One region of the Kitasatospora terrestris genome, then DNA from elsewhere that is predicted to be linked to it. Evidence: riboswitches for the same ligand, from Rfam matches in the RefSeq annotation. Region 1 holds a riboswitch; each other region holds the start of a gene.

What was found. A riboswitch is a leader RNA that binds a small molecule or an ion and turns the genes downstream of it on or off. The one in region 1 is predicted to bind S-adenosylmethionine.
Region 2: linked by a shared signal. The riboswitch ahead of ABEB06_RS36050 (AAA family ATPase) and the one ahead of thrC (threonine synthase) in region 1 are both predicted to bind S-adenosylmethionine.
Region 3: linked by a shared signal. The riboswitch ahead of ABEB06_RS11130 (aminotransferase class V-fold PLP-dependent enzyme) and the one ahead of thrC (threonine synthase) in region 1 are both predicted to bind S-adenosylmethionine.

Annotation. Positions count from the first base shown of each region.
Region 1 is NZ_BAABIS010000001.1:4,673,516-4,683,027, forward strand. It holds gene ABEB06_RS21645 (glucosyl-3-phosphoglycerate synthase) at 1-816, opposite strand, end outside; SAM riboswitch class I at 956-1,088, shown strand; gene thrC (threonine synthase) at 1,106-2,389, shown strand; gene ABEB06_RS21655 (MoaD/ThiS family protein) at 2,443-2,721, shown strand; gene ABEB06_RS21660 (cold-shock protein) at 3,214-3,420, shown strand; gene groL (chaperonin GroEL) at 3,682-5,304, shown strand; gene ABEB06_RS21670 (hypothetical protein) at 5,404-5,763, shown strand; gene ABEB06_RS21675 (DUF4031 domain-containing protein) at 5,760-6,029, shown strand; gene ABEB06_RS21680 (HD domain-containing protein) at 6,010-6,639, opposite strand; gene ABEB06_RS21685 (PadR family transcriptional regulator) at 6,700-7,056, shown strand; gene ABEB06_RS21690 (hypothetical protein) at 7,053-8,021, shown strand; gene ABEB06_RS21695 (copper homeostasis protein CutC) at 8,145-8,819, shown strand; gene ABEB06_RS21700 (Type 1 glutamine amidotransferase-like domain-containing protein) at 8,890-9,512, opposite strand, start outside.
Region 2 is NZ_BAABIS010000001.1:7,874,816-7,884,327, reverse strand. It holds gene ABEB06_RS36050 (AAA family ATPase) at 1-2,524, opposite strand, end outside; SAM riboswitch class IV at 2,792-2,904, opposite strand; gene ABEB06_RS36045 (hypothetical protein) at 2,968-3,585, opposite strand; gene ABEB06_RS36040 (DUF1272 domain-containing protein) at 3,608-3,814, opposite strand; gene ABEB06_RS36035 (TetR family transcriptional regulator) at 3,926-4,486, opposite strand; gene ABEB06_RS36030 (patatin-like phospholipase family protein) at 4,571-5,443, shown strand; gene ABEB06_RS36025 (YdeI/OmpD-associated family protein) at 5,475-6,065, shown strand; gene ABEB06_RS36020 (aminotransferase-like domain-containing protein) at 6,085-7,446, opposite strand; gene ABEB06_RS36015 (LysE family translocator) at 7,523-8,185, shown strand; gene ABEB06_RS36010 (alpha/beta hydrolase) at 8,361-9,044, shown strand; gene ABEB06_RS36005 (aldehyde dehydrogenase family protein) at 9,433-9,512, shown strand, end outside.
Region 3 is NZ_BAABIS010000001.1:2,413,006-2,422,517, reverse strand. It holds gene ABEB06_RS11170 (L,D-transpeptidase) at 131-1,351, shown strand; gene ABEB06_RS11165 (GntR family transcriptional regulator) at 1,348-1,722, opposite strand; gene qcrB (cytochrome bc1 complex cytochrome b subunit) at 1,801-3,462, opposite strand; gene qcrA (cytochrome bc1 complex Rieske iron-sulfur subunit) at 3,459-4,523, opposite strand; gene qcrC (cytochrome bc1 complex diheme cytochrome c subunit) at 4,520-5,344, opposite strand; gene ctaE (aa3-type cytochrome oxidase subunit III) at 5,433-6,053, opposite strand; gene ABEB06_RS11140 (response regulator) at 6,342-6,767, shown strand; gene trpD (anthranilate phosphoribosyltransferase) at 6,897-7,970, shown strand; SAM riboswitch class IV at 8,038-8,155, shown strand; gene ABEB06_RS11130 (aminotransferase class V-fold PLP-dependent enzyme) at 8,203-9,512, shown strand, end outside.

The DNA.
Region 1 (9,512 bases):
GGTGGCGGCCATCCGGCCGAGCGCCTGGCCGTCCTGGTGGCGGTGGTGCCGGACGCCCACGTCGACCTGGGCGAGGGCGTCCAGGCCGACCTCGTCGAGGGCGTCGACCAGCAGGCCGAGCTCGACGCCGTAGCCGGTGGGGAAGGGCAGCCGCTCCAGGAGCGAGCGGCGGGCCGCGTACTCGCCGCCGAGGGGCTGGACGAAGCCGGCCAGCTGCGGCCAGTGCAGGTTGAGCAGCGGCCGGGCGACCAGCTCGGTGACCCGTCCGCCGCCCGCCGGGACGACCGCGCCGTCCGTCTCCAGCGGCCGGTCGTACATGGCCTTGACCAGCTGGATCGCCGGATCGGTGAGCAGCGGCCCGACGATCCCGGGGACCAGGGCGGGGTCGAACTCGCGCAGGTCGGCGTCGACGAAGCAGACGATCTCGCCGGAGGTGACCAGCAGGGAGCGCCAGAGCACCTCGCCCTTGCCGGTCTCGGCGGGGATCCGGGGGAGTATCGCGTCCCGGTGGACGACGCGGGCGCCGGCCGCGGCGGCGGTCTCGGCGGTGCGGTCCACCGAACCGGAGTCGACCACCACCAGTTCGTCCACCAGTGGCGCCTTCTCCATCAGCTCGGTGCGGATCGCGGAGACGATCTCGCCGACCGTGGGCTCCTCGTCGAGGGCGGGCAGCACCACGCTGACGGTGCCGGCCGCCCCGGCGGCGCGCTTGGCGGCGAGCAGCTGCTCCAGCGGCCGGTCGGCGGCCGTCCAGGAGCGGCGGCGCAGCCAGTCGGCCACCTCCGGGAGGACCCCCAGGTCATGCTCGGCGGGCAAGATCTCACTCCCTCGTCGGGTCTGTCTCGGGTGGCGGACGGTATGCGGTCGCCGTCCGGGCCTTCGGATACAGTCTTCGTACTGCGATCAGACCTTCGCACGCCGGGGTCGCCCGCAGCGCATGACCACAACTTCACAGAGCTCATCCAGAGGGACTGAGGGAACGGCCCGTTGACGTCCCGGCAACCCTCCCGCGCGGCTGTAGCAGGCCCCCGCGGGACAGGTGCCAATTCCGGCCTGTGGCACGACCTGTGCCACGGGGAAGATGAGGAGAGAGGCCTCCGCCATCATGGCTACCGCTACCCCCGCACCCTCGGCGACCGTCGACCTCGGCCCCGCCGCCGCGCTGTCCTGTCGCGAGTGCGGCACCCGCTTCCCGCTCGGCCCGAGCTTCGCGTGCCTGGAGTGCTTCGGCCCGCTGGAGATCGCCTACGACTACGGCTCGTACGAGGCCGAGGAGCTCCGCAAGCGGATCGAGGCCGGTCCGACCAGCATCTGGCGGTACGCGCCGCTGCTGCCCGTCCCGGCCGACGTCGCCGAGAAGCCGAACCTGAACCCGGGCTGGACCCCGCTGGTCAAGGCCGACAACCTGGGCCGCGAGCTGGGCTTCACCGCGCAGCTGCACATCAAGGACGACTCGGGCAACCCGACCCACTCCTTCAAGGACCGGGTGGTGGCCTGCGCGATCGAGGCCGCCCGCGCCTTCGACTTCACCACCCTCTCCTGCTCCTCGACCGGCAACCTGGCCGGCGCGGTGGGCGCGGCCGCCGCCCGGGCCGGCTTCAAGTCCTGCGTGTTCATCCCGCACGACCTGGAGCAGGGCAAGGTCGTGATGGCCGGTGTCTACGGCGGCGAGCTGGTCGGCATCGACGGCAACTACGACGACGTGAACCGCTTCTGCTCCGAGCTGATCGGCGACCCGGCCGGCGAGGGCTGGGGCTTCGTCAACGTCAACCTCCGCCCGTACTACGGCGAGGGCTCCAAGACCCTGGCGTTCGAGATCTGCGAGCAGCTCGGCTGGCGGCTGCCGGAGCAGATCGTCATCCCGATCGCCTCGGGCTCCCAGCTCACCAAGATCGACAAGGGTCTGCAGGAGCTGATCAAGCTCGGCCTGGTCGAGGACCGGCCGTACAAGATCTTCGGTGCCCAGGCCGAGGGCTGCTCCCCGGTCTCCGCCGCCTTCAAGGCCGGCCACGACGTGATCCGCCCGGTCAAGCCGGCCACCATCGCCAAGTCGCTGGCGATCGGTAACCCGGCCGACGGCCCGTACGTGCTGGACATCGCCCGCCGCACCGGCGGCGCCGTCGAGGACGTCACCGACGCCCAGGTGGTCGAGGCGATCAAGCTGCTGGCCCGCACCGAGGGCATCTTCGCCGAGACCGCGGGCGGCGTGACCGTCGGCGTGCTCAAGAAGCTGGTCGAGACGGGTCAGCTGGACCCGTCGAAGGAGACCGTCGCGATCAACACCGGCGACGGCCTGAAGACCCTGGACGCCGTCTCCGACGCCGGGATGACCGCCGTCATCAAGCCGTCGCTGGAGTCCTTCCGCGCCGCCGGCCTCGCCACCGCCTGAACCGCCCCCGCGCAGCCCCTCGCCGCCCCCCGCTCGACCCAAGGAGTGCCCGCATGAGCGCCACCGTCCGCATCCCGACCATCCTGCGCACCTACACCGGCGGCGCCGCCGAGGTCACCGCCGAGGGCGACACCCTGGCCGCCGTGATCGCGGACCTGGAGGCCAACCACACCGGCATCTCCGCCCGCATCCTGGACGACGCCGGCGCGCTGCGCCGCTTCGTCAACGTCTACGTCAACGACGACGACGTGCGCTTCGCCGAGGGCCTGGCGACCGAGATCAAGGACGGCGCGTCCGTCTCGATCATCCCCGCGGTGGCCGGCGGCTGCTGAGCCGCCGTCACCCGCCCATTAGCGCCTGAGAGCCGCCGTCGGGGCCGGAACCTGGATTTCCGGTCCGGACGGCGGCTCTCGGCATTGCCCGTGGGAATTCCCGCACGTCGGGAGGTATAGAGTGCGAACGCCCGCACTCCGTGCGGCCCGCCGCGGGTCGGGTACGCAGGGCCTGTCCGGCCGCTGAGACGGACCTGGGACAGTGCGACCCCGATCCTGTCAGGTCGTCGTCAGGATTCTCCGAGGGATATGCGGTGATCGGTCCGTTATGTCCCCTGTGAATTGCCGTGGATGCGGCTTTCATCCCGTCATATCCCTTGTCGGGGACGGTGATTTCCCGGAAGTTGACCCTGTTGCAGAGGGCACTTATCCGGATACATTCAGCCGCGACAAGGCTTGCCTCCGGGGGGGTTCCCCAGGCCGGCCTTCAAGACCTTGGGCCCGCGGCGTGCGGGTCCGTGAAGGGCCAGCACAGCACTAGGGGAGTTCGGAATGGCTCAGGGCACCGTCAAGTGGTTCAACGCCGAGAAGGGCTACGGCTTCATCGCGGTCGACGGTGGTGCGGACGTGTTCGTCCACTACAGCGCGATCCAGATGGACGGCTACCGCACCCTCGAAGAGGGCCAGCGGGTTGAGTTCGAGATCTCGCAGGGGCAGAAGGGTCCGCAGGCGGACATGGTCCGTTCGCCCGAGGCCTGATCCCCGCAGCACCGGCAGCAGGCCCGCACGGATCCTCCGTGCGGGCCTGTCGCCATGTCTGGGACATCTGCCGAACGGGCTTGCACTCGCCACCCCAGAGTGCTAATCATTGGCGTTAGCACTCACAGTGTGAGAGTGATAAGCGGACCGGGTCGGTGAGGTCCCGGGAGCGGTAGGGGACGAGACCCCCGCTCGCAGGGCCGTCCGTCGCGGGCACCCCTTGGTCCGAGCAGTCGACCGTGTCCCGGAGGACCACTTCTGATGGCCAAGATCATCGCCTTTGACGAGGAAGCCCGCCGCGGCCTTGAGCGTGGCATGAACCAGCTTGCCGACGCAGTGAAGGTCACGCTCGGCCCCAAGGGTCGCAACGTCGTCCTGGAGAAGAAGTGGGGCGCCCCCACGATCACCAACGACGGTGTCTCCATCGCCAAGGAGATCGAGCTCGAGGACCCCTACGAGAAGATCGGCGCGGAGCTCGTCAAGGAGGTCGCCAAGAAGACCGACGACGTCGCGGGTGACGGCACCACCACCGCCACCGTGCTCGCCCAGGCGCTCGTCCGCGAGGGCCTGCGCAACGTCGCCGCCGGCGCCAACCCGATGGCCCTCAAGCGCGGCATCGAGAAGGCCGTCGCCGCCGTCTCCGACCAGCTCCTGGCCCAGGCCAAGGACGTGGAGACCAAGGAGCAGATCGCCTCCACCGCCTCCATCTCCGCCGCCGACACCCAGATCGGCGAGCTCATCGCCGAGGCCATGGACAAGGTCGGCAAGGAAGGCGTCATCACCGTCGAGGAGAGCAACACCTTCGGCCTGGAGCTCGAGCTCACCGAGGGCATGCGCTTCGACAAGGGCTACATCTCCGCGTACTTCGCGACCGACCTGGAGCGCATGGAGTCCTCCTTCGAGGACCCGTACATCCTGATCGCCAACTCCAAGATCTCCTCGGTCAAGGACCTGCTCCCGCTGCTGGAGAAGGTCATGCAGAGCGGCAAGCCGCTCGTCATCATCGCCGAGGACGTCGAGGGCGAGGCCCTGTCGACCCTGGTCGTGAACAAGATCCGCGGCACCTTCAAGTCCGTCGCCGTCAAGGCCCCGGGCTTCGGCGACCGCCGCAAGGCCATGCTCGGCGACATCGCCATCCTCACCGGCGGCACCGTGATCTCCGAGGAGGTCGGCCTCAAGCTCGAGAACGCGGGCCTCGACCTGCTGGGCACCGCCCGCAAGGTGGTCATCACCAAGGACGAGACCACCATCGTCGACGGTGGCGGCGACAGCGACCAGGTCGCCGGCCGGGTCAACCAGATCCGCGCCGAGATCGAGAACAGCGACTCGGACTACGACCGCGAGAAGCTCCAGGAGCGCCTCGCCAAGCTGGCCGGCGGCGTGGCCGTCATCAAGGCCGGCGCGGCCACCGAGGTGGAGCTCAAGGAGCGCAAGCACCGCATCGAGGACGCCGTCCGCAATGCCAAGGCCGCCGTCGAGGAGGGCATCGTCGCCGGTGGTGGCGTCGCCCTGCTGCAGGCCGGTGTCGCGTTCGACAAGCTGGAGCTCGAGGGCGACGAGGCCACCGGTGCCAACATCGTCCGCGTGGCGCTGGAGGCCCCGATCAAGCAGATCGCGACCAACGCCGGCCTCGAGGGCGGCGTCGTGGTGGAGAAGGTGCGCAACCTCCCCGCCGGCCACGGCCTGAACGCCGCGACCAACGAGTACGTCGACCTGATCGCCCAGGGCATCATCGACCCGGCGAAGGTCACCCGCTCCGCCCTGCAGAACGCCGCCTCCATCGCGGCGCTGTTCCTCACCACCGAGGCCGTCATCGCCGACAAGCCGGAGAAGGCCGCCGCGGCCGCCGGCGGCGGCATGCCGGGCGGTGACATGGACTTCTGATCCTCCGGGATCGGACGCTCCTGATCGCTCCGCGAGGGCGGTCTCCCCACCACGGGGAGGCCGCCCTCGCGGCGTTCCGGGGTGCGGGAGAATGGGGGGATGGCCAGCACCGAGATCGAAACCGCCCTGCACAGCGCCCGTGCGCTGATCCTCGCCGACCTGACCGCGCGGGACGTCGCGGACGCGGCCGTGGTGTCGCTGGTCGAGGACGCCGTGACGCACCGGCGGTGGTGGGCGGAGCAGTGGCCGGAAGGCACCGAGTACGTGCTCGGGCTGGTGGCGCAGGACGTCCAGGACGCGCTGCTGGAGCAGTACGGGCGGTGGCCGCTGTGCGCGGCCTGCGCGGCGGAGGAGGACGACCCGCACGCACTGAGCGTGGAGCCGGAGCTGGGGCCCGACCCGCACTGGGTGTGCGGCAAGCGCGGCGTGGTGGTGGCGCCGGTCGGGGAGCTGGCGTGATCCTGATCGACCCGCCGAACTGGCCCGGGCACGGCAAGTGGTGGTCGCACCTGGTGAGCGACGTGTCGTACGAGGAACTGCACGCCTTCGCGGAGCGCCTGGGCGCGCCCGCGAAGGGCTTCGAGCGGGACCACTACGACATCCCGGCGGCGTGGTACGCGAAGGCGGTGGCGCTGGGCGCCGAGCCGGTGGGCAGCAAGGAGCTGGTCGCCCGGCTGACCGCCGCCGGGCTGCGGCGGCGGAAGGTCAGCCCTCCAGGGCGGTGAGTTCGGCGGCCAGGTTGGCCCGGGCGGGGGCGTCGAAGCGGTCCCGGGCGGCGGGGGTGCGGTAGAGCGCGGGCAGGTCGAGGAGCTGGCGCAGGATCGCCGCCCGGCCGGTGCGGAAGGCCTCCTCGGGGACGAACGCGTACTCGGCGCGCACGGCGGCCGCGTACGCCGCGTAGCCCTCCGGCGGGCCGCCGAGGACGGCCAGGTCGGCGTCGCAGAGCACCTCGCCGTTGCGGTCGCCGGGCTCGGGGTGGTGGGTGACGGTGAGCCGGACCAGCCGGGCGACCTCCTCGACCAGGGCCTCGGCGAGCCCGGCCTCGCGCAGCGCGCGGACGGCGAGCTGGGCGCTGCGCTCCTCGTTCTCGGAGCGGTCCGGCTTGTAGACGGCGTCGTGGAACCAGGCGGCGAGCCGGACGGCGTCCGGGTCGTCGGCGTACCCGGCGAGCGCGTCCACGTGGTCCAGGACGGCCCGCAGGTGCTCGGTGGTGTGGTACCGGCGCTGCGGCTCGGCCCAGCGTTCCAGCAGGTCACGGGCGTAGGGGGCGGGGTCGACGGTGGCGCCGCAGCGCAGCAGCAGCTCGTTCCAACGGTCCGGCAGCGCAGAAGTCATGTCGAACATTCTGGTGCGCCCCCTGGCGTCATATGTCGGTGACCGGTATATGTAGACGACATGACTGATCGTTCGATGCAGGAGCCCACGCTGCTGCTGTTGACCGCGCTCGCGGACCGGCCCCGGCACGGCTACGCGCTGATCCAGGAGGTCGCCCAGATCTCCGGCGGCCGGGTCAAGCTCCGGACCGGCACGCTCTACGGGGCGCTCGACCGGCTGCTGCAGCAGCAGGTGATCGAGGTGGAGGGCGAAGACGTGGTCGACGGGCGGGCCAGGCGCACGTACGCGCTCACCGACGCCGGCCGCGAGGTGCTGGCGGCGGAGGCCGCCAGGCTGCGCTCGGTCGCGGCCGAGGCGGAACGACGACTCGCGGGCGGCCCGGCCGTCCGCCCGGCGGTGAAGGGGGCGTTCGCATGAGCGGCTGGGGGGTGCGCGCGGCGCTGCGGCTGTATCCGGCCGCGTACCGCGGGGAGCGCGGGGCGGAACTCGTCGGGGTGCACGAGGAGGTCACCGCCGACGCCGGGCGGCTGGAGCGCCTGCGGGAGCTCGGCGACCTCGCCGGGTACGGGCTGCGGCTGCGCCTCGGCCTCGGCGCGGCCGGCCTGCCCGCCCGACTGCTCGCCGTCGCGGCGCCGCTGATCGCCGGCGCGCTGGCCGGACAGGCGCTGTTCACGGCCGAGGACGTGGTCGTCGCCGACCGTGCGTACCGGCGTTACGCGTTGTTCGGTGACGGCAGCCTGGCGATGCTGCTCGACCGGGCCGGCTCGCTGGTCCTCCTGCTGGCCGCCGTCGCGGCACTGTTCGGCGGCTGGGCGGTCGCCCGCGCGGCGGCCCTGGTCGGCATGGCGCTGGCCGTGGTCTCCGGGGCGGGCCTGTTCCTCGCCGAGGCCCATCGGGTCGGCGGCACCGAGGCGCTGCTCGGCGTGCTGGTCGACGGCGGGCCGCAGCTGCTGTGGGCGCTGATGCTGCTCGCCGCGCCGCGAGACCTGCTGCCGCCGGTGACCGGCCGGTCGGTGGCCGCGGTGTGCGCGGGCGCGCTGATGGCCGGCCCGGTGCTGTACGGCGCCTTCTACGGCCTGCTCGGCTGGGGCACGCTGTTCGCCGCGGACTGGATGATGCTGCTCGGCCCGGCGTTCGTCGCCATTGAGCTGGTCCTGCTGGTCGCGGCCGGGCCGGCGCTGCTGCGCGGACGGCTGCTGCCGGCGGCCGCGCTGGTGGCGACCGCGCCGATGATGCTGCCGGGAGTGCTGCCGCACGTGGTGCGCAGCGGGCTCGGCCCCGCCGGTGCGCTGGTGCTGCTGCTCATGGTGGCGGCGGGAGCGGTGCTGCTGGGGCGGTACTGGCACCCGGTCGTGCCGCGGCGCGGGGCGCCCCGGGTCTGAACGGCACCCGGCCCCGCCACTGTCGCCGCTGGTGGCGGGGCCGGGAGGGCCGCAGCTTTCGGGGGATCAGGGGGCTCGCCGAGCGGGCTCCGGATGTGGCAAGGTAGCGATATGTCTAGACCAATGTTCGAAGTCATCGCGCTGACCGTGCAGGACGCCCAGGCCGCCGAGACCGGCGGCGCCGATCGGCTCGAACTGGTCACCGACATGGCCGCCGACGGCCTCACCCCGTCCGTCGCCGACTTCGCCGCGATCCGCGCCGCCGTCGGCATCCCGCTGCGGGTCATGCTGCGGATCCGGGACGGCTTCACGCCCGGTGACCTGGACGAGCTGCTGGCCCGGACGGCCGCGCTGCGGGCCGAGGGCGCGGACGAGTTCGTCCTCGGCTTCCTCGACCCGGACGGGTCCGTCGACCTGGCGGCCACCACCGCCGTCGCCTCGGCGGTCGAGGGCTGCGCGTGGACCTTCCACCGCGCGATCGACCACTCCGCGGACCGCGGCGACGTCCGCGCCGCCGTCGCGGAGCTGCCCGGCCTGGACACCTTCCTCACCTCCGGCGCCGCGGCGGGCGTGGACGCCGGGCAGGAGGTGCTGGCCGGCGAGCTCGCCAAGGCCGGCGACCCCGGCTACCGGCAGCGGATCCTGGTCGGCGGCGGCCTGCGGGCCGAGCACGTACCGGGCCTGCGGGCGGCCGGCTTCGACGCCTTCCACATCGGCGGCGCGGTCCGCGACGGCGGCTGGACGGGCGCGGTGTCGCCCGCGAAGGTCGCCGAATGGCGCACGCTCATCGGCGAGTAGCGCGATCAGGGGCTCGCAGTCCTCCCCCCGGCCTTCGGCCGGGAGGCGCCCCCACGAGCCCCCGAAAGCGTCAGAGCAGCCGTGGCTCGACGCGCTCCTCCACCGCCCGGTCGCCGTCGCGGGTGACGATGTACGCGGCCTTGCCGCGGCGTTCGGTGAGGGCCTCGACCAGGGTGGTGCCCTTGTAGTGGAGGCCCACCCCGTCGTCGGTGCAGTGGGTGGTGGGCAGCGTCCCGTCGGCGACCAGGCGGTGGACCAGCGGGCGGCGGCCCGGGTCGACGTCGTAGTGCACGCCGTTCCCGTACGGGAGCAGCCCGAGCGCGTCGGTGACCGGCCGCAGCTCACGGCCGAAGGAGTCGGTCGTCCCGCCGCGGAACCAGCAGATGGACCCGGCGCTGACCCCGCTGAGCACCACACCCGCCTCCCAGGCCCGCCGCATCACCGCGTCCACCCCGTGGACCCGCCACACCGCCAGCAGGTTGGCCACCGAACCGCCCATCACCCACACCACGTCCTGCTCCAGCACGGTGCCCTCGACGTCGTCCAGGTTGGGCATCGGGAAGAGCTGCAGCGGCGTCAGGTCGAAGCCGGCGACCCGGGCCGCCTCCGCCATCCGCGCGGTGACGTACTCGGCGTCGCCGATCGCCGTGCCGACGTACATCACCCGGGGCCGGCGCCCGTGGACGCCGGACA
Region 2 (9,512 bases), 3.2 Mb from region 1:
GCAGCGCGGTCCGCTCCGCCCGCTCCCCCGCCGCCGCCCGGATCCACAGCGCCTGCCCGCGCAGCCGCAGCGGCCCCGCCTCGCCGAGCCGGGCCAGCTGCTGGTCCGCCAGGAACGCGGCCGCCTGCGGCCGGCCCAGCGCGAGCTGCGCCCGGGCCGCGCCCAGCCGCCACGGGGCCATCGCCGGCAGGTGCTCAAGCCCCCAGCGGGCCATGGTGTCGCCGCACGCCCGGTACTCGCCCAGGGCCTCCTTGGCCCGTCCGACCGCCAGCAGGTGCCCGGCCCTGGCGTACCGCAGGTGCAACCCGCCGGGCGTCCGCGCCATGCCGTCCGGTACGGCCAGCTCCAGGAAGCGCGCCGCGTCCTGGTGCAGGCCCAGGGCCGTCCGGGCGGCCACCATCGTGGACAGCGGCAGGCCCACCGCGACGCCCCACGCGTCCGGCGTCACCTGTGCGAACGCCGCCCGCGCCGCCTCGTCGGCGGTCCGCAGGTCGCCCTGGCGCAGGGCCGCCTCCGCCCGCAGCGCGGAGTACAGCGCCTGCCACGGCGTGCCGCAGCGCAGCGTGCCGCGCTCCGACAGCACCCCGCACCAGTGCGCCGCACGGTCGGCCCGGTCCGCGTACAGCAGCACCGTCAGCGCCGCGCTCAGCGCCTCCATGCCCGGGCCCTCGACGCCCCGCTGCCCCGGCCGGCCGTCGCGCAGCAGCGCTTCCGCCCGGACCACCGCCTCGCCGACCGCGACCGTCCCCGCGAGCAGCCCGGCCAGCAGCCGCATCCCGCCGGGCGCCTCGGCCCCACCGGCCGCGCGGGCCGGCAGCAGCGAGGGGTACCAGTACCCCAGCCACGTCCGCAGCCCCGCGCTCGCCCCCGCGTTGCCCGCGCCCGCCTCGAAGCGTTCCAGCGCGGCCACGCCGTCCTCCGCGCGGCCCTGCCAGAACAGGTGCCGGATCTCCTTCAGCTCGTGCCGCAGCGCCCCCGCGCCGTCCCCGACCGTCCCGGGAAGCGACGGCACGCACCGGAAGGCCACCGCGTCCCCGTGCGCCGCTCCCGCCCCGGACACCACGGACGCGTACGCCGCCGGCGCCTCCGTCCCGCGACCCACAGGCGGTCCGGCCGCGTACGCACGAGCGTCACCGGGCACCGCGACAGTCCTCGGCTCGGCGCTCCCACCCACCCGGAGGTCACCGCCACCGCCGTCGCCCGCGCCGTCCGCTGCCACCGGCGGCCCGGCCACCTGCACCGCGGCCACCTGCACCGCGGCCACCTGCACCGCGGCCACGGCGCTCTCCGGCTCCGCCGAGCCGGACGGCAGCTCGTCCTCCCCCGCCGCGCCCGCGTACCACGGCGGCCGCCGGTAGCCCTCGGCCGCGCGGGTGTGCCCGGCGACCGCCCGGGGTTCGGCCCCGGCGGCGCTCAGCAGGCGGGCGGCGCGCTCGTGCAGGCTCGCCAGCTCCTCGGGACGCATCGCGGCGAGCAGGTCCCCGGCGGCGCTGACGTGCCGGAAACCGCCGTCCCGGAACAGCCCGGCCGCGTGCAGCAGGTACAGCGCCCGCGGCAGCGCCTCGGCGGGCAGCAGCAGCAGTTCGGCGAGCAGCGCGGGGCTCGCCGCGGCGCCCAGCACCGCGACGCCCCGGGCGTACCGGAGCGCCAGCGGGTCGATCCGGTGCAGGCAGTGCATCAGTCCGCGCCGGTAGCCCTCGCCGGCCACCAGGTCGGCCGGTGCCCCGGCGCGCTCCTGATCGTCCATCAGCGCGTGGACCAGCAGCGGGTTCCCACCGGTCAGCTCGTGCGCCGCGCGGCCCGTCCGGGCGGCGGCCACGGCCCCGAAGCGCTCCCGGACGAGCTGCTCCACCAGCTCGCGGGAGAGCACGTCCAGTCTGACCTGCCGGTGGTGCGGCTGGCGGGCGAGCTCGACCTCGAAGAAGGGGTTCGGCGGGGTCATCGTCTCGCGCGAGCTGAGCACGGTCAGCACACCGCTGTTCCGGGTCCGGCGGACCAGGTACAGCAGGAACTCCAGCGACTGCGGGTCGGCGTCCTGCCGGTCGTCGACGGCGATCAGCACCGGGCCGCGCGCGGCCAGCCCGCGCACCAGGCCGAACAGCCCTTCCAGCGTGGGCTGTCCGAGCCGCCCCTCCAGCCCTTCCGCGGAGCCCGGCCCGGCGGTCCGGGCCCGCCGTGCGGCCTCCACCGCGCCCTGCGCGAGCAGGGTCTCCGCGGCGGCCTCCTCGGTCGGGTCCAGCGGCGCGCTCTGCAGCAGCTGCCGGGCCAGGCCCAGCGGGAAGTCCCGCTCCAGCGGGGATCCGGTGCCCATCAGTACGGTGGCGCCGCGCTCGGCCGCCACGTCGCTGAAGCTGTACAGCAGTTCACTGCGGCCGCTGCCCACCGACCCGTGCAGGGCGACGACCGTGCCGACGCCGGCCTCGCACCGGTCCAGGGCCTGCGCCAGGTGCCGGTACTCGGCCTCCCGGCCGGCCGGCAGCGTTCTCGGAAGGTCGTGCGACGAACGCACGGGGGCGATGGACATCCGTACTCCTGAAGCAGGCCGCGAGGGAGCGCGGCCGCACGGCGCCCCCTACACGGAAATCGCGAAGTTCATGGTCGGGTCCTCTGTCGGCCCACCGGACGGCACGTCACGCGCCCCGGCCCTCGGCCGACTGTCGTCAACGACACAGCGAACTGGCACGCCTCAGCAGGTCGATGTCGAGCCTCGCCACCAACCGGAGCCCGACCGTGCGACGTCCGACCGCCCCCTGGGCCACGACCTTCTCCATCCCCGCCCCCGAGGGGCACACGACTGCGCTTGCGGCATGACGCCATGCCACCTGGCTTATCCCCGGGGCACCCCACCGCAGTGTGGGGGTTGCCGGTCAGTCGGCCGGGGCCGTGGGACTGACACTCTTCGCCGCGTTCGAGTCTAGGAAGGCGCTGGTCGGCCCGTCAATCCGATCCCGACTCGCGGGACGCCGCTCACTCGTCGAACCACACGACCAGGCGCACGTTGTCGTCACCGTGCCGCGCCGCGAGCGTCTCCATGGCCGTCCACACGGCCTGCCACTCCCCGGTCGCGGTGACGGCGTCCTTGCGCCGGAGGGTCACCGATCGGTAGAGCGTCTCCCCGACGAGCCACTCGCTCCCTTCGGGCCACTGCCGCACCTCGCCCCTCGCGAGTCCGACGGCCTCGGCGAACGCGGGACTCCAGGACGACTTGCCCGTCAGCCGGAACCCGTGCGCGGTCCGGCGGTACTCGTGGAGCCGGCTGTCGGGGCGCTCCGCCCGCTCGTCCCAGTCCACCGCCTTCACCTCGGCCCAGGTGATCCAGGTGGCACCGTGGATGCCGTCCTCGCCGTACCACTCGGTCAGCTGCGCGAACCGCGCGCCCACGCCGGCCGAGACGTCGGCGGGCAGGCCCCGGCCCGCGGCCAGGGGGCGGAAGTTCGCGTAGTTGCGGACGCCGAAGAGACACCCGAACAGGTCGTAGTCGCGGTTCTGATAGAGGGAGTCGAGATCGTGTGCGGTGTTCCAGATCCCTCCCTGACTGTCCTGCGGCGCCCGGTACTCCAGGTGGCCGCTGATATCGGTTCCCATGCCGGACATCATGCCGAGCCGGTCAACTGCTTTCGCCCGCGCCGACCCGGGCCGCCCCGCGGCGGGGGCGGGCGACGAGCTCGCCGCCGCAGTTGGGGCAGACGTCCTGCATGGCCTCGCTGCAGGGCACGCAGAAGGTGCACTCGTACGTGCAGATGCGGGCCGGCGAGGTCTCGGTCAGTTCGGCGACCTCGCAGCGTTCGCAGCGGTCGCGCATCTCCAGGGCCATGACGGTCTCCGTTCCGTGGTTCGAACATCCATGATCGACTCCACGGACCTCCGCCCGGAAGCGCCGCCAGTGACACCTTTCGTCGAGATCCCGCCACCCCGACCTGCGCCGTCACGGCCGCAGGAGCCTGCAGAAGCGGTCCAGCGCCCGGTCGGTGCGGTCGCGGTCGCCGGTGTTGGCGAGGTCGAACAGCAGGCCCCGGACGACGGCCATGACCAGTGTCGGCGTGACGGTGTCGTCGGGGCCGGTGGTGACGCCGCGCAGCGCGGTGCCGAGGGTGCCGAACCAGCCGGTGATCGCCTCGGCCCGGTCCGGGTAGTTCTCGGGGTGGACGAGGCCGTCGGCGTGCACCTCGAAGAACAGCCGGACGAACGGGGCGCGCTCCGGTGCGCTGATCCAGGCCCAGATCCCGCGCAGGTGCTCCTCCGGGGTGGCCGCCTCCGCCGGGAGGCACTCGGCCATCCGGCTCGCGCCGCGGCGGCGGGCCTCGGCGAGGACGGCGGCGACCAGTTCCTGTTTGCTGCCGAAGTCGTAGAGGAGCATCCGCGGGCTGGTGTCGAGGGCGGCAGCGAGCGGGCGCAGGCTCAGCCCGGCGAGGCCGTGCGCCAGGACGTAGTCGGTGGCCCGCGCCAGCGTCGTCGCGCGCCGCGCGGGGTCAGGGGGTCGCCCCACGGTCGATCGTCCCTCCTTCCGAGCGCATCTGATGCCGCATCAGTATATGGTACGACTGTTTCACCAACGGGGAGGGAGACAGTCGTGCACGCACCCGAGAGGGCACCTGACCGGGCACTCGTCCTGGGCGCCGGAGGTCTCGTGGGCACGGCCTGGACCGCCGGGCTGGCCCGCGGACTGCGCGACCGGGGAGTGGATCTCGCCGAGGCCGACCTGTTCGTCGGCACCTCGGCCGGCGCGATCGTCGCCGCGCTGCTGGCCACCGGCCAGGACCCCGCCCGGCTCGCCGCCCCGGCACGCCCCGCCGGAACCGCTGGAACCACCGGAACCGCAGCCGCCCCTCCCCGGGTGGACGGGCGCCGACTGGGCGAGGTCTTCGCCGAACTCGGCAACGCCGCCGCCGACCCGGACGGCGCCCGGCGCCGGGTCGGCCGGATCGCCCTCGCCGCCGACACCGGCCCCGAGCGGGCCCACGTCACCCGGATGCACGCCATGGTCGGCACCGACGCCTGGCCGGACCGGCCGCTGCTCGTCCCGGCGACGGACGCCGAGACCGGCGAGCAGGTGGTCCTGGACCGCACGAGCGGCGCGCCGCTCGCCTCCGCCGTGGCAGCGGGCACGGCCTTCCCCGGCATCTACCCGCCGATCACCGTGGACGGCCGCCGCTACCTGGACGGCGCGCTGCACTCCGCCACCAACGCCCGCCTCGCGGCCGGAGCCCGCACGCTCGTCGTCGTCGACCCGCAGGCGCACCTGTTCCCCCGCACGCTGCTCGACCGGGAACTCGCCCTCGCCGCAGCGCACACCGCGGTGACCGTCGAGCCCGATCCGGCCTCCCTGCGCGCCTTCGGCCCCGACCTCAACGACCGGTCGGCCTGGGAACCCGCCTACCACGCGGGTCTCCACCAGGCCGCCGACGCCGCCGAGCGGCTCCGCCCCGCCTGGCGCGCGCCCTGACCGGGTCCGCCCGCGGCGCTAGCCTGGCCGGATGGAGAGCAGCGAGACGATCGCCGGGGTCGAGGTCCTGCCGTTCGCGGACGAGCAGGCGTTCACGGAGTGGCTGAGCGGCCATCACACCCGCACCGAGGGGGTGTGGTTGAAGCTGGCGAAGAAGGGCAGCGGGATCCCGTCGCTGACCAGTGACCAGGCGGTCGACGTGGGGCTGTGCTTCGGCTGGATCTCCGGGCAGCGACGGGGGCTCGACGAGCGGTACTACCTGCAGAAGTACGTGCCGCGCCGGCCGGGCAGCCTGTGGTCGCAGGTCAATGTCGAGAAGGTGGCGGTGCTCACCGCGGAGGGCCGGATGCGCGAGCCGGGCCTGGCCGAGGTCCGCCGGGCGCAGGCGGACGGGCGCTGGGAGCGCGCGTACGAGTCGCAGCGCACCGCGACCGTGCCCGAGGACCTCGCCGCCGCGCTGGCGGCCGACCCGGACGCCGACCGCGCCTTCCGGGCGCTCGACCGCACCGGCCGCTACCTGGCGGTCCTGCCGCTGCTCCGGGCGCCGACGGACCGGGCCCGGCAGGCCCGCCTGGAACGCACGGTCTCCCGCCTCGCCGACGAGGGCCGCACCGGCTCGTAGGCCTTCCCCCGCCCGGCCGTCAGTCGAGCAGGTCCTCCGGCGTGCCGCGGGCCACCCGGGCGAGGGTGTCGAGCGCCTGCGTCAGGAGGGGCAGCGGCGGCGAGGCGAGGCCGACCCGGACCGCGGACGGTGTGGAGCGGGTGTCGACGGCGAAGGCGGCGCCGGGGGTGACGGCGATGCCCTGGCGCGCGGCGGCGGCGACGAAGGTCTCGGCACGCCAGGCCGCCGGCAGCTCCCACCAGAGGTAGTACGAGCAGGGGTCGGCGCGCAGCGTCTGGCCGGCCAGGCTGCGGCGCGCGAGCAGTTGGCGTTCCGTGGCGTCGGCGCGCTTGGCGGCCTCGACCGCGCCGACCGTGCCGTCGGCGATCCAGCGGACGGCCGCTTCCAGGGCGAATCCGCTGGGTGCCGATCCGCCGGAGCGCATGGCGGCCCCGACGGCGGCCCGGTGCGCGGCGGGTACGACGGCGAAGCCGGTGGTGAGGCCGGGGGCGAGGCGTTTGGAGAGGCTGTCGACGAGGACGGTCCGTTCCGGTGCGAGCGCCGCCAGCGGCGGGGAGCCCGGCCGCAGGAAGGACCAGATCGCGTCCTCGACCACCGGGAGGTCGAGGCGGCGCAGTTCGGCGGCCAGCGCTTCCCGCCGCTCGGCCGGCAGGGTGGCGCCGAGCGGGTTCTGGATCCGCGGCTGCAGGTAGAGGGCGTGGAGCGGCGTGGCCCGGTGGACGGTCGCGAGGGCATCCGGCAGCAGGCCGTCCTCGTCCGTGGGCAGCGGGACGAGCGTGATGCCGAGGCGCTGCGCGACCGCCTTGACCACGGGGTAGGTGAGCGCTTCGACGCCCAGCCGCCGGCCGGGCGGGACGAGTGCGGACAGGGCCGCGGCGACGGCCTGGCGGCCGTTGGCGGCGAACAGGATCTCGTCGGGGGTCGCGCTCCACGGCGGCCCGGACCCCGCGCCGCCGGTGCCCGGGGCGAGGGCTGCGAACGCCTCCCGAGCGGCGGCCGTGCCCGCGGCGCCGACCGGACGGAGGGCGGCGTCGAGCGCGTCGGCCCGCAGCATGGGCCCCAGCGCGGCGGCGAGCAGCGCGGACTGCTCGGGGACGACCGGATAGTTGAGTTCCAGGTCCACGGGCGCGGCGGCCGGTTCGGCGAGGGCCACCGGTGTGCCGGGCTCGCCGCCGCCCGCCCGGACGAAGGTGCCGCGCCCGACCTCGCCGACCACCAGGCCGCGCCGGACCAGTTCGCGGTAGACGCGGCCCGCGGTCGATCCGGCGATGCGGCGGCCGCGGGCGAAGGCGCGCTGCGTGGGGAGCTGTTCGCCGGGGCGCAGGCGTCCGTCGGCGATGGAGGCGGCGATCTCGTCCGCGATCGCGCGGTAGTCGTCCATCAGCGCATTCCTCCCGATTGCACCGAGTGCAAAGTCATCATTGCACCGAGCGCGCATCGGCGCCTAGCCTCGGCGCATGGACGCACTCACCTCCGCCGTCGACGCGCAGGCCGTACTCGGGATCGCCGCCGTGGCGACGGGCATGGTGCTCTCGCCCGGGCCCAACATGATCTACCTGGTCTCCCGCTCGATCACCCAGGGACGCCGGGCCGGGCTGCTCTCGCTGACCGGTGTCGCCGCCGGCTTCCTGGTCTACCTCGCCGCCGTCACCGCGGGCATCACCGCGGTCTTCGCGCTCGTCCCGCTCCTCTACACCGCGGTCAAGCTGGCCGGCGCGGCGTACCTGCTCCGGCTCGCCTGGCAGGCCGTCAGGCCCGGCGGCACCGCGGTCTTCGCCCCGCAGCAGCTTCCGCAGGACCCGCCGCGCCGCCTGGTCGCCATGGGCTTCCTGACCTGCCTGCTCAACCCGAAGATCGCCATCATGTACGTCTCCCTGCTGCCGCAGTTCGTCCGCCCGGAGCGCGGGCACGTCGCGGAGCAGAGCCTCGTCCTCGGGCTGACGCAGATCGCCATCGCCGTCACCGTGAACGGTCTGATCGCGATGAGTGCGGGCACCGTCGCCGGCTTCCTCGCCCGCCGCCCCGCCTGGCTCCGCGTCCAGCGCTACGCGATGGGCACCGTCCTCGCGGGCATCGCCGTCCGCATCGCCACCGACCGCGCCAAGGCCGTCGCCGCCTGACAGGAGGTGCCACCACGCCTCCCGCGGAGGTCCGTCGCCCCTGACCCGGAGTCAGGCCGACCGGCTCCCGTTGGTAGCGTGACGTGGCTGGTGGTGGGGCGGATCGGGGGGTGTCGCGGTGGCCGCGGAGGTTGTCGTCAGGACGGGGCTCAGGTACGGGGCCTCGGGCAAGCTCATGGACGTCTACCAACCCGCGGGCGCGTCGGAGCCGGTGCCCGCGGTGCTGCTCTGGCACGGCCGGGGCCCCGACGAACGGGACGTCCTCGCCCCGGTCGCCCGCGCCGCGGCGGAGCTGGGAGTCGTCGTCCTGGTGCCGGACTGGCGTCCCGACGCCCCGGACGGAGGGCGGACCCACCTTCGGGAGTCGGCCGACTTCGCACGGCAGGACGTGGCCCGTTTCGGCGGCGATCCCCGGCGGATCGTGCTCGCCGGTTGGTCGTTGGGCGGCAAGGCCGCGGTGGGTGTCGCCCTGAATCCCGCCGCGTTCCGCGGCTGGAGGCCGCGGGCCGTCGCGGGAATCGCCGGCGGGTACGGATCGGCGGCACCGACCACCGGCACCGTACCGCTCGACGACCTCCGTCCGGGCGGCATCCCGGTGCCGCCGATACCGGTGTGGCTGGTGCACGGCACTGCCGATCCGGTGGTGGACGTCGAGCGTTCACGCGAGTTGCGAACGGCCCTCGAGGACCGGGGCTGGCCGGTGTCCCTGGACGAGGTCGCGACCGATCACGCCGGCGTCATCATGACCGAGTTCGTCGCCGAGCACGGCCGCTGCCTGCCCAGCACCGCCGATCACGCCGCGGCGGCGGGGTCGCGGACCGCCCGCCTCCTCGCCCGTGCCGCCGGAATCACCGTGTGAGTGCTTGCCGGTCAGGCTGGACGGACCGGGCGTGCGGGCCTCAGCCGCCCCCGCCCCCTCCTCCCCCACCGGCCCCCACCGCCCCCACCGCGCACCGGCGGCAGGGGCGACGAGGGCGGCACGGCGGCGGGTCAGCCGGCGGCGCGGGCGCGACGGAGCGCGCCGATCACCACGTCGACGGCGAGGAACCCGAGCAGAGTGACGCCGAGGACGGGCAGCGCCCAGCCCACCGCCGCCGCGCCGTGAGCCGAATCACGATCAAGGAATCGACGGCCGCGGCACGACCCCCGGGCGATTGGTTGACATACTCAACCATCGGGGCCTACCGTCGGAGCCATTACTTGAGAACCTCAACCATCAAGGTTCTCAATCTCCCTGGAGCGCCACCATGACCGAGCCCCTCGCCACCGACCCCGCCGCCGTGGTGGAGCGGCTGCGCGCCACCTTCCGCACCGGACGCACCAAGCC
Region 3 (9,512 bases), 2.3 Mb from region 1:
AAGGATCAGTCGGAGTGCCGAACGGATGAGCCGTTCATACGCTTCGAGTCAGATCGGACCCAGGGAGGTTCCGTTGAACGGCACTCGAATAGGTCGAATAGGCACCAGCGCTCGTTCCCTCGCGGTGGCCCTGCTCGTTCTGACGCCGCTCGTGGCCTGCTCCGCGGAGAGCACGGGCGGGAACGAGACGGCGGGCACCACCTTCCACCAGGTCGACGCCGCCGGGTTGGTGCACACCTCCGCGGCCGAGCTGGTCGACCCCTCCCAGCCCTTCACCGTCACCGCCGAGCCCGGCGCCAGGATCACCGACGTCACGGTCACCGGGCCGGACGGACAGCTGGTCGCCGGAGAGCTCGCCGCCGACCAGCAGAGCTGGAAGACCACCGGCCATCTGAGGGCCGGGACCCGCTACACCGTGAAGGTCGCCGCCGACGACGGCAAGGGCGGCCGCGGCGAGACCACCGCCACCTTCACCACCCAGCAGGCGCAGGACCTGCTCACCGCCGAGCTCGGCCCGGACTCCTCCGGCAGCGGCGTCTACGGCGTCGGCCAGCCGCTCACCGTGAAGCTCTCCGAGGCGGTCAAGGACCCGGCGGCCCGCCAGGAGGTCGAACGCGGCCTCACCGTCGTCTCCCAGCCCGCCGTGACCGGCGCCTGGTACTGGGTGGACGACAAGGAACTGCACTTCCGCCCGCAGGAGTACTGGCCCGCCAACGCCACCGTGCAGCTGGCCTTCGACCGGGCCGGCGTGCGGATATCCGACGGCCTGTACGGCGGCGAGGCGCAGACCCTGTCGCTGAAGACCGGCGACCGGGTGGAGGCGGTGGTCGACGCCGCCGCGCACCAGCTGACCTACCGCCGCAACGGGCAGCTGGTGAACACCATCCCGGTGACCACCGGCAAGCCCGGCTTCTCCACCCGCAACGGCATCAAGGTGGTGCTGGGCCAGGAGGCCGACGTCCGGATGAGCGGCGAGACCATCGGCATCGCGGCGGGCAGCAGCGAGTCCTACGACCTGGACGTGAAGTGGGCGACCCGGGTCACCTGGAGCGGCGAGTACGTGCACGCCGCGCCCTGGTCGGTGGGCTCCCAGGGCAAGGACAACGTCAGCCACGGCTGCACCGGCATGTCGACCGAGAACGCGCACTGGTTCTTCCAGAACACCCGGGTGGGCGACATCGTCCAGGTGGTCAACAGCAAGGGCCACGAGATGGAGCCGTTCGGCAACGGCTTCGGCGACTGGAACGTCCCGTGGGCCGAGTGGGTGAAGCACAGCGCGCTCGGTGCACCGGTCTCCACGGCGGCGGCCACCGGGAACGGCGTGCAGAGCGCGCTGGCGCCGCAGACCTAGGAACGCTGCCGGTAGGCGACGTCCAGGGCGGTGAGCACGGACGCCTGGGCCTCCTCCAGGGAGAGGCCCAGGCGTTCGGCACGCTCGGCGTAGGCGGCGGCCGCGGCGGCGGCCAGCCGGTGCGCGGTGTCGCCGGTGGCGGCGACCAGGGTGCCGCGCCGGCCGTGGGTCTCCACCACGCCGTCCGTCTCCAGCTCGCGGTAGGCGCGGGCCACCGTGTTGGCGGCCAGCCCCAGCTGCTCGGCCAGCGCGCGGACGGTGGGCAGCTTGGTGCCGACCGGCAGCGTGCCGGTGCGGGCCTGCTCGGCGACCGCGTGGCGGATCTGCTCGTACGGGGGCGTGGGGGAGTCGTGGTCGATCGTCAACTGCATGGGGGTGGCTCCGCTCCTGGAATGCGCTGAGGGCCCCCTCGGCGAGGGGGCCCTCAGGCTGTGGCGATCAGTGGCTGATCAGTGGTGGCCGTGGCCGCTGGTGATCTCCGCGTGCTCCTCGGCGGTCGGCTTGGCGATCTGGGCGGACTCGCCGTAGAAGCCCTCGGAGAGCTTCGAGCGGGTCTTGGCCAGGACGCCGGCCTTGCGGGCGACGCCGTTCTCGTCCACCTCGGCGGGCAGCTCGATCGGCTGCGGCTGCTCGTGCGCGGTGAGCTTGAACTTGTCCTGCGCCGAGAGCTCGGCGTGGACCTCGATGAACTCACCGTGCGGCAGGCGCTTGATGATGCCCGACTCGCGGCCGTGCAGCACCTTCTCCTTGTCGCGGCGCTGGAGACCGAGGCACCAGCGCTTGGTGATCACGAACACGACCACCGGGACGACGAAGAAGCCGATGCGGACCGCGTAGGTGATGGTGTTGATCGACAGGTGCAGGTGGGTGGCGATCAGGTCGTTGCCACCACCGGCGAGCAGGATCAGGTACAGCGAGATCCAGGCGGCACCGAAGGCGGTGCGGACCGGCGCGTTGCGCGGACGGTCGGCGATGTGGTGCTCGCGCTTGTCGTTGGTGACCCACGCCTCGACGAACGGGTACAGCCAGATGACGGCCAGCACCAGCGGGAAGACCATCAGCGGGATGAACACGCCCAGGTTGAGGGTGTGGCCGCCCCAGACCGAGATCTCCCAGCCCGGCATGACGCGGATCAGGCCCTCGGAGAAGCCCATGTACCAGTCGGGCTGCGCGTCGGTGGACACCTGGTCCGGACGGTACGGGCCGTACGCCCAGATCGGGTTGACGGTGGCGATGGCGGAGATCGCCGCGATGACACCGAACACCAGGAAGAAGAAGCCACCGGCCTTGGCCATGTAGACCGGCATCAGCGGCATGCCGACGACGTTCTTCTCGGTCCGGCCGGGACCCGCGAACTGGGTGTGCTTGTGGTAGAAGACCAGGATCAGGTGCGCCACCAGCAGGCCCAGCATGATGCCCGGGATGAGCAGCACGTGGATGGTGAAGAACCGCGGCACGATGTCGGTGCCGGGGAACTGGCCGCCGTACAGGAACATCGCCAGGTAGCTGCCGACGATCGGCACCGCCAGGATCGCGCCCTCCATGAAGCGGATACCCGTACCGGAGAGCAGGTCGTCCGGGAGCGAGTAGCCCATGAAGCCGTCGAACATGCCGAGGAAGAGCAGACCGGCGCCGAAGAGCCAGTTGATCTCGCGCGGCTTGCGGAACGCGCCGGTGAAGAACACGCGCATCATGTGCACGAGCATCGCGGCGACGAACACGATCGCGGCCCAGTGATGGATCTGACGGATCAGCAGACCACCGCGGACCTCGAACGAGATGTTCATGGTCGAGGCGTACGCCTCGGACATCCGGATGCCGTTCAGCGGCACGTACGAGCCGTGGTACACGGTCTCGGCCATGCTGGGCTTGAAGAACAGCGTCAGGTAGACGCCCGTGAGGATGATGATGATGAAGGTGTAGAGGCAGATCTCACCGAGCATGAAGGACCAGTGGTCCGGGAAGATCTTGCGCAGGTTGGACTTGGCCAGGGTGTAGATGCCCAGGCGGCCGTCCACCCAGTCCGCGGCCGACTCGACCTTGTTCGCGGGCTTGGCGCGGGTACTGCTCGGCTTGGTTGCACCGGTGCTGGTGCCGCTTGCGCTGCTCATCGCGGACGCTCCCAGTAGCTCGGGCCGACGGGCTCGTCGAAGTCGCCGGTGGCGACCAGGTAGCCCTGCTCATCGGTGGTGATCTTCAGCTGCGGCAGCGGGTGGCCGGCCGGGCCGAAGATGACGCGAGCGCCGTCCGCCAGGTCGAAGGTCGACTGGTGGCAGGGGCAGAGCGCGTGGTGGGTCTGCTGCTCGTACAGCGAGATCGGGCAACCGACGTGGGTGCAGATCTTCGAGTAGGCCAGGATGCCCTCGAAGCCCAGCTCACGGGACTGGTTGTCCTTGATGTCCTCCGGGGCGATCCGGACGAGCATCAGCGCGTCCTTGGCGATCTGCACCTGGAAGTCCTCGGCGTCCTCCTCCAGGCCCTCGGGCTTGGCGAAGGTGAGGGACCCTTGGATGATGTCCTCGGCCTTCATCGGCTTGTTGGTGTTCATGTTCACCAGCGCGATGGGGTTCTGCGGGGTCGCCTTGTCCCAGCCGGTGTGCGCGAGCTTCTGCTCCGGCAGCGGGCCCAGGTCGCGCAGCAGCACGACACCGGAGAGCGGCACCAGGGCCATCGAGCCGATCAGCGTGTTGCGGAGCATCTTGCGGCGGCCGAAGCCGGACTCCGCGGCACCCGTCTTGAATTGCTCGATGACGTCCGCGCGCAGCTCGTCGTCGGCCTCGATCGGGTGGCGCTCGGCGGGCAGCTCGTGGTCCGACATCAGCGTGCGGGCCCAGTGGACTGCGCCCGCGCCGATGCAGAACAGCGCCACGCCGAGGGTCAGGCCCAGGGCGAAGTTGAGCGAGCTGACGTGGCCGATCGGGAAGATGTAGACGATCTCGTCGATCGGGAAGACCACGTACGAGGCGATGAAGCCGATGGTGGCCAGCATCGACACGATGAAGAGCAGGGAGACCTGGCGCTCGGCGCGCTTGGCGGCCCGCTCGTCGATGTCGGTGCGACGCGGCTCGTGGGCCGGCAGGCCCGGGTCGGCGAACGGGTCCCCGTGGGTGGCGACCGCGCCGTGGGAGGCGTCGTGCGCCTCGGGCATGTTGTCGGAAGTGTCGTGGCTCATGACTTCTTGGCCTTGGTGGTGTGGGCGGCGACCCAGATCGCGACGACGATGAGGAGGCCGAGACCGAAGATCCAGCCGAACAGGCCCTCGGTCACCGGACCGAGGCTGCCCAGGGTCAGACCGCCGGGGTTGGGCTCGTCATTGGTCGTGTGGCGGACGAAGGCCACGATCTGGCGCTTCTGCTCCTCCGGCATGGTGGTGTCGGGGAACGACGGCATGTTCTGCGGGCCGGTCTGCATGGCCTCGTAGATGTGCTTCGGGTCGACACCCTCCAGCGAGGGGGCGTACTTGCCGTTGGTCAGGGCTCCACCCTGACCGGCGAAGTTGTGGCACTGCGCGCAGTTGGTGCGGAACAGCTCGCCACCCTTGGAGATCTCCTCACCGGCCACGGCCGGGTCGGTGGAGGGCGTGTACGCCTCCTCCTTGGGGACGACCGGGCCGGGGCCGAGCGAGGCCACGAAGGCGGCCAGCTGGTCGATCTCGGTCTGCGAGTAGATGACCTTCTTGCGCGGGACCTGGGCACCCGGCTGCTGCGCGGGCATGCGGCCGGTGCCGACCTGGAAGTCGACCGCGGCGGAGCCGACGCCGACCAGGCTCGGACCGTCGGAGGAGCCCTGGCCGTTCAGGCCGTGGCAGGAGGAGCAGCCCACGGCGAAGAGCTTCTTGCCCTCGTCGATCGCGAGCGACTGCGCGGAGGTGTCGGCCTGCGCCTTCTCGGCGGGCGCGAACGCGGCGTACAGCCCCCCGGTGGCCGCCAGGGCGAGAAGTAGGACGACCAGCGCTGCCAGTGGGTGGCGCCGTCGTGCGGAGAGCTTTTTCACGGAATAACCCCGGTGTCAGGATCGGTCGACAGCCGGCCCGCCCCGACGTCCCGGCGGCTGAGACCGGGTCAGGGGCGTGGTCGGCTGGTTACTTGATCAGGTAGATGGTCGCGAACAGGCCGATCCACACGACGTCGACGAAGTGCCAGTAGTACGACACCACGATCGCGGCGGTGGCCTGCTCGTGCGTGAAGCGCCGCGCCGCGTAGGTCCGTCCGAGGACCAGCAGGAAGGCGATCAGACCACCCGTCACGTGCATACCGTGGAAGCCGGTGGTCAGGTAGAAGACCGTGCCGTACGGGTCCGAGGACAGCGACAGGCCGTCCTTCTTGACCAGCTCGGTGTACTCGAAGATCTGCCCGCCGATGAAGATCGCGCCCATCACGAAGGTGATGTAGAACCACGAGCGGAGCTTCTTCACGTCGCCGCGCTCGGCGGCGAAGACGCCCATCTGGCAGGTCAGGGACGAGAGCACCAGGATGATGGTGTTCGTCAGGGAGAACGGCACGTTGAGGGCTTCGGCCTTCTCGTGCCAGTACTCTGCGCCCTTGACGGAGCGGAGGGTGAAGTACATCGCGAACAGGGCCGCGAAGAACATCAGCTCCGAGCTCAGCCAGACGATGGTTCCCACGCTGACCAGGTTCGGCCGGTTGACCGCTCCGTGCGCGTGTCCGGTTTCTGTTGCTGTTGCTGTCGCCACGACGGACATTATGTCGGTCCCTTATTCCGTCTTCACGCCGGGGGGTCTCCCTCGGAGTGTCCGGTGCGTGCGGTATGCCCACCTGGGGCTCCGTCCGTTTTCTGATGGTTGTTCGGTCTGGCGGTGGCGGCGTCCCCCGGGCGGGTGACCGGCGGGCGTGGCGCGTTGAAGGAGATCGCGTCAGGGGCTCACGGGCGGGGGTGCGCGGGAGTAGCATCCGCAGTGAACGTGGTCCGGATCACACTGGGCCGTTCGGAGCGGCACATATAAGAGGACGAGCACCCGGGAGCAGGGCCCATGGCGCACACGACCGACGAGACGCTCACCGTTCTCGTCTACAGCGACGACCGCAACACCCGTGAGCAGGTCACCCTGGCGCTGGGCCGCAGGCCCGCCGCGGACCTCCCCGCGATCGAGTACCTGGAGTGCGCCACCACCCCGGCCGTGCTGAAGGCGCTGGAGCGCGGCGGCGTCGACCTCTGCGTGCTGGACGGCGAGGCCGTGCCGGCCGGCGGGCTCGGACTCACCCGGCAGCTCAAGGACGAGATCTACGGCTGCCCGCCGGTGCTGGTGCTGATCGGCCGCCCGCAGGACTCCTGGCTGGCCGCCTGGAGCCGGGCCGACGCCGCCGTCTCGCACCCGGTCGACCCGGTGGCGCTGGCCTCGGCGGCCACCACGCTGCTGACCGCCCGCGTGGCCCGCCGGACGCCCGCGCACCACTGACGGTCGGACCTGTCTCACCTGGAGAGATGCGGGTCGGGAACGGCCCGCATCGCTCCCGCCGCTCTCGCTAGGCTGGCTCACATCCTTCCGGCGGCCTTCCGCCGGTACCGAGACGAGCTGGAGACGGCCATGGTGAACGTGCACTCTGCGAACGGCGGTAGCGACCCCGCGCAGGTGGTCCGCACCTGGCCGGACGTCCTGTCGGTCCTGCTCCGCGGCGAGGACCTCGGCCGGGCGGACACCGCCTGGGCGATGGACCGCATCATGAGCGGCGAGGCCAGCCCCGCCCAGGTGGCCGGCTTCATGGTCGCGCTGCGGGCCAAGGGCGAGACCGTCGAGGAGGTCTCCGGTCTGGTCGAGTCGATGTACGCGCACGCCGAGCCGCTGCACATCCCCGGCCCCGCGGTGGACATCGTCGGCACCGGCGGCGACCGGGCGAAGACCGTCAACATCTCCACCATGTCGGCGGTGGTCGCGGCCGCCGCCGGCGCCAAGGTGGTCAAGCACGGCAACCGGGCCGCCTCGTCCGCCAGCGGCGCGACCGACGTGCTGGAGAAGCTGGGGATCAGCCCCGACGTCAGCACCCGCCGGGTCGCCGAGATCGCCGAGGAGGTCGGGCTGACCTTCTGCTTCGCGGCCCGCTTCCACCCGGCGATGCGGCACGCCGCCCCGGCCCGACGGGACCTCGGGGTGCCGACCGCGTTCAACATCCTCGGCCCGCTGACCAACCCCGCCCGGGTCACCGCACACGCGATCGGCTGCTTCGACACCCGGCTGGCCGGGCTGATCGCCGGCGTGCTCGCCGCCCGCGGTGCGAGCGCACTGGTGTTCCGGGGTGACGACGGGCTCGACGAGCTGACGATCTCCACCACCTCGCACGTCTGGGTGGTGCGGGGCGGCGCGGTCACCGAGACGCAGTTCGACCCGCGCGAGGTCGGGATCGACCTGGTGGGCATCGAGGCGCTGCGCGGGGCCGACCCCGAGTACAACGCGGGCGTCGCCCGCCGGGTGTTCGCCGGCGAGCGCGGCCCGGTGCGCGACGCCGTGGTGCTGAACAGCGCGGCGGCGCTGGTCGCCCTCGACCTGACGGACGCTCCGCTGGCCGAGCAGATCGCCGCGGCGATGGAGCGCACGGTGGCCGCGATCGACTCCGGCGCGGCCGAGGCCACCCTGAAGCGCTGGGCCGAGGCGACCACCAAGTAGCCCTCGAACGACGCGTGGTCTTCGGGGGCTGCGGAGCCCCCGAAGATCATGCTATGGTCTGGCACTAGGTCATGAGTGGCAGCGACAAGCCCCAGCTTGCTGTCCGGCAACCCTCCGTCCGTGGCGGGGTGCCCTGGGTGAGGACCGGGCTTCGCGGCGATCCGTCCGCGCGGCAAGCGCGGACCACCGGTCGATGCACTCCGGGGTCCTTACCCCAGGAGGAGTGCATCCCATGGCCGTTTCCACCGAGATCTGTGCCCCCCTCGCCGTGCTCGGCCACGACGTCCAGGTGCCGCTGGCCTCCGGCGAGAAGGTCGGCTACGCCGCGCTCGACTACGCCGCCAGCGCGCCCGCCCTGCAGCGGGTCTGGGACGACATCGCCGCCTACGCCCCGTACTACGGCAGCGTGCACCGCGGCGCCGGCTACCTCTCGCAGCTGTCGACCGACCTGTTCGAGCAGAGCCGCCGCACCGTCGCCGACTTCCTCGACCTGCGCGCGGGCGACCAGGTGGTCTTCACCCGGGCGACCACCGACTCGCTGAACCTGCTTGCCGGGGTGCTGCCGGCCGGCACCCGGGTGTTCGCGTTCGAGACCGAGCACCACGCCTCCCTGCTGCCGTGGCGCCGCGAGGGCCTGACGGTGTCGTACCTGCGCGCCCCGCGCTCGCACGCCGAGGCGGTCGCCGCCCTGGACGCCGCACTGGCCGAGGCCCCCGAGGGCCCCAAGCTGTTCTGCGTCACCGGCGCCTCCAACGTCACCGGCGAGCTCTGGCCGGTCGCCGAGCTGACCCGGGTCGCGCACCGGCACGGCGCCCGGGTGGTGCTGGACGCGGCCCAGCTCGCCCCGCACCACCGGGTGTCGGTGCGGGAGCTGGACGTGGACTGGATCGCCTTCTCCGGCCACAAGCTCTACGCCCCGTTCGGTGCCGGTGTGCTGGCGGGCCGGGCGGACTGGCTGGACGCGGCCGAGCCGTACCTGGCCGGCGGCGGGGCGAGCCGGACGGTGGCGCGCGAGGTGGACGGCTCGGTCGCGGTGGAGTGGCAGCAGGGCCCGGCCCGGCACGAGGCCGGCTCGCCGAACGTGATCGGCGCCTACGCGATCGCCTCCGCCTGCCGGGCGCTGGGCGAGGCGGGCTTCGACGAGCTGGAGGCCCGCGAGCAGCAGCTGGTCGAGAAGCTGAAGAAGGGCCTGGCGGAGGTGCCCGAGGTGCGGGTGCTCAGCCTGTTCGGCGAGGACGCCGCCCGGGTCGGCGTGCTGTCGTTCGTGGTGAAGGGCTGGAACAGCTCGCACTTCTCGGCGGCGCTCTCCGCCGAGTACGGGATCGGCGTCCGCGACGGGCTGTTCTGCGCGCACCCGCTGGTGCGCACCCTGCTGGGCGGCGAGGAGGCCGCGCCGAGCGAGTGCGGGGCGCCGGAGCCGTCGCTGCCGGGCGAGCGGAGCCTGAACGCGATCCGGGTGAGCTTCGGCGCGGGCACCCCCGAGGAGCACGTGGACCGCTTCCTGGCGGCCGTCCGCGAGCTGGTCGCGGACGGCGCCAAGTG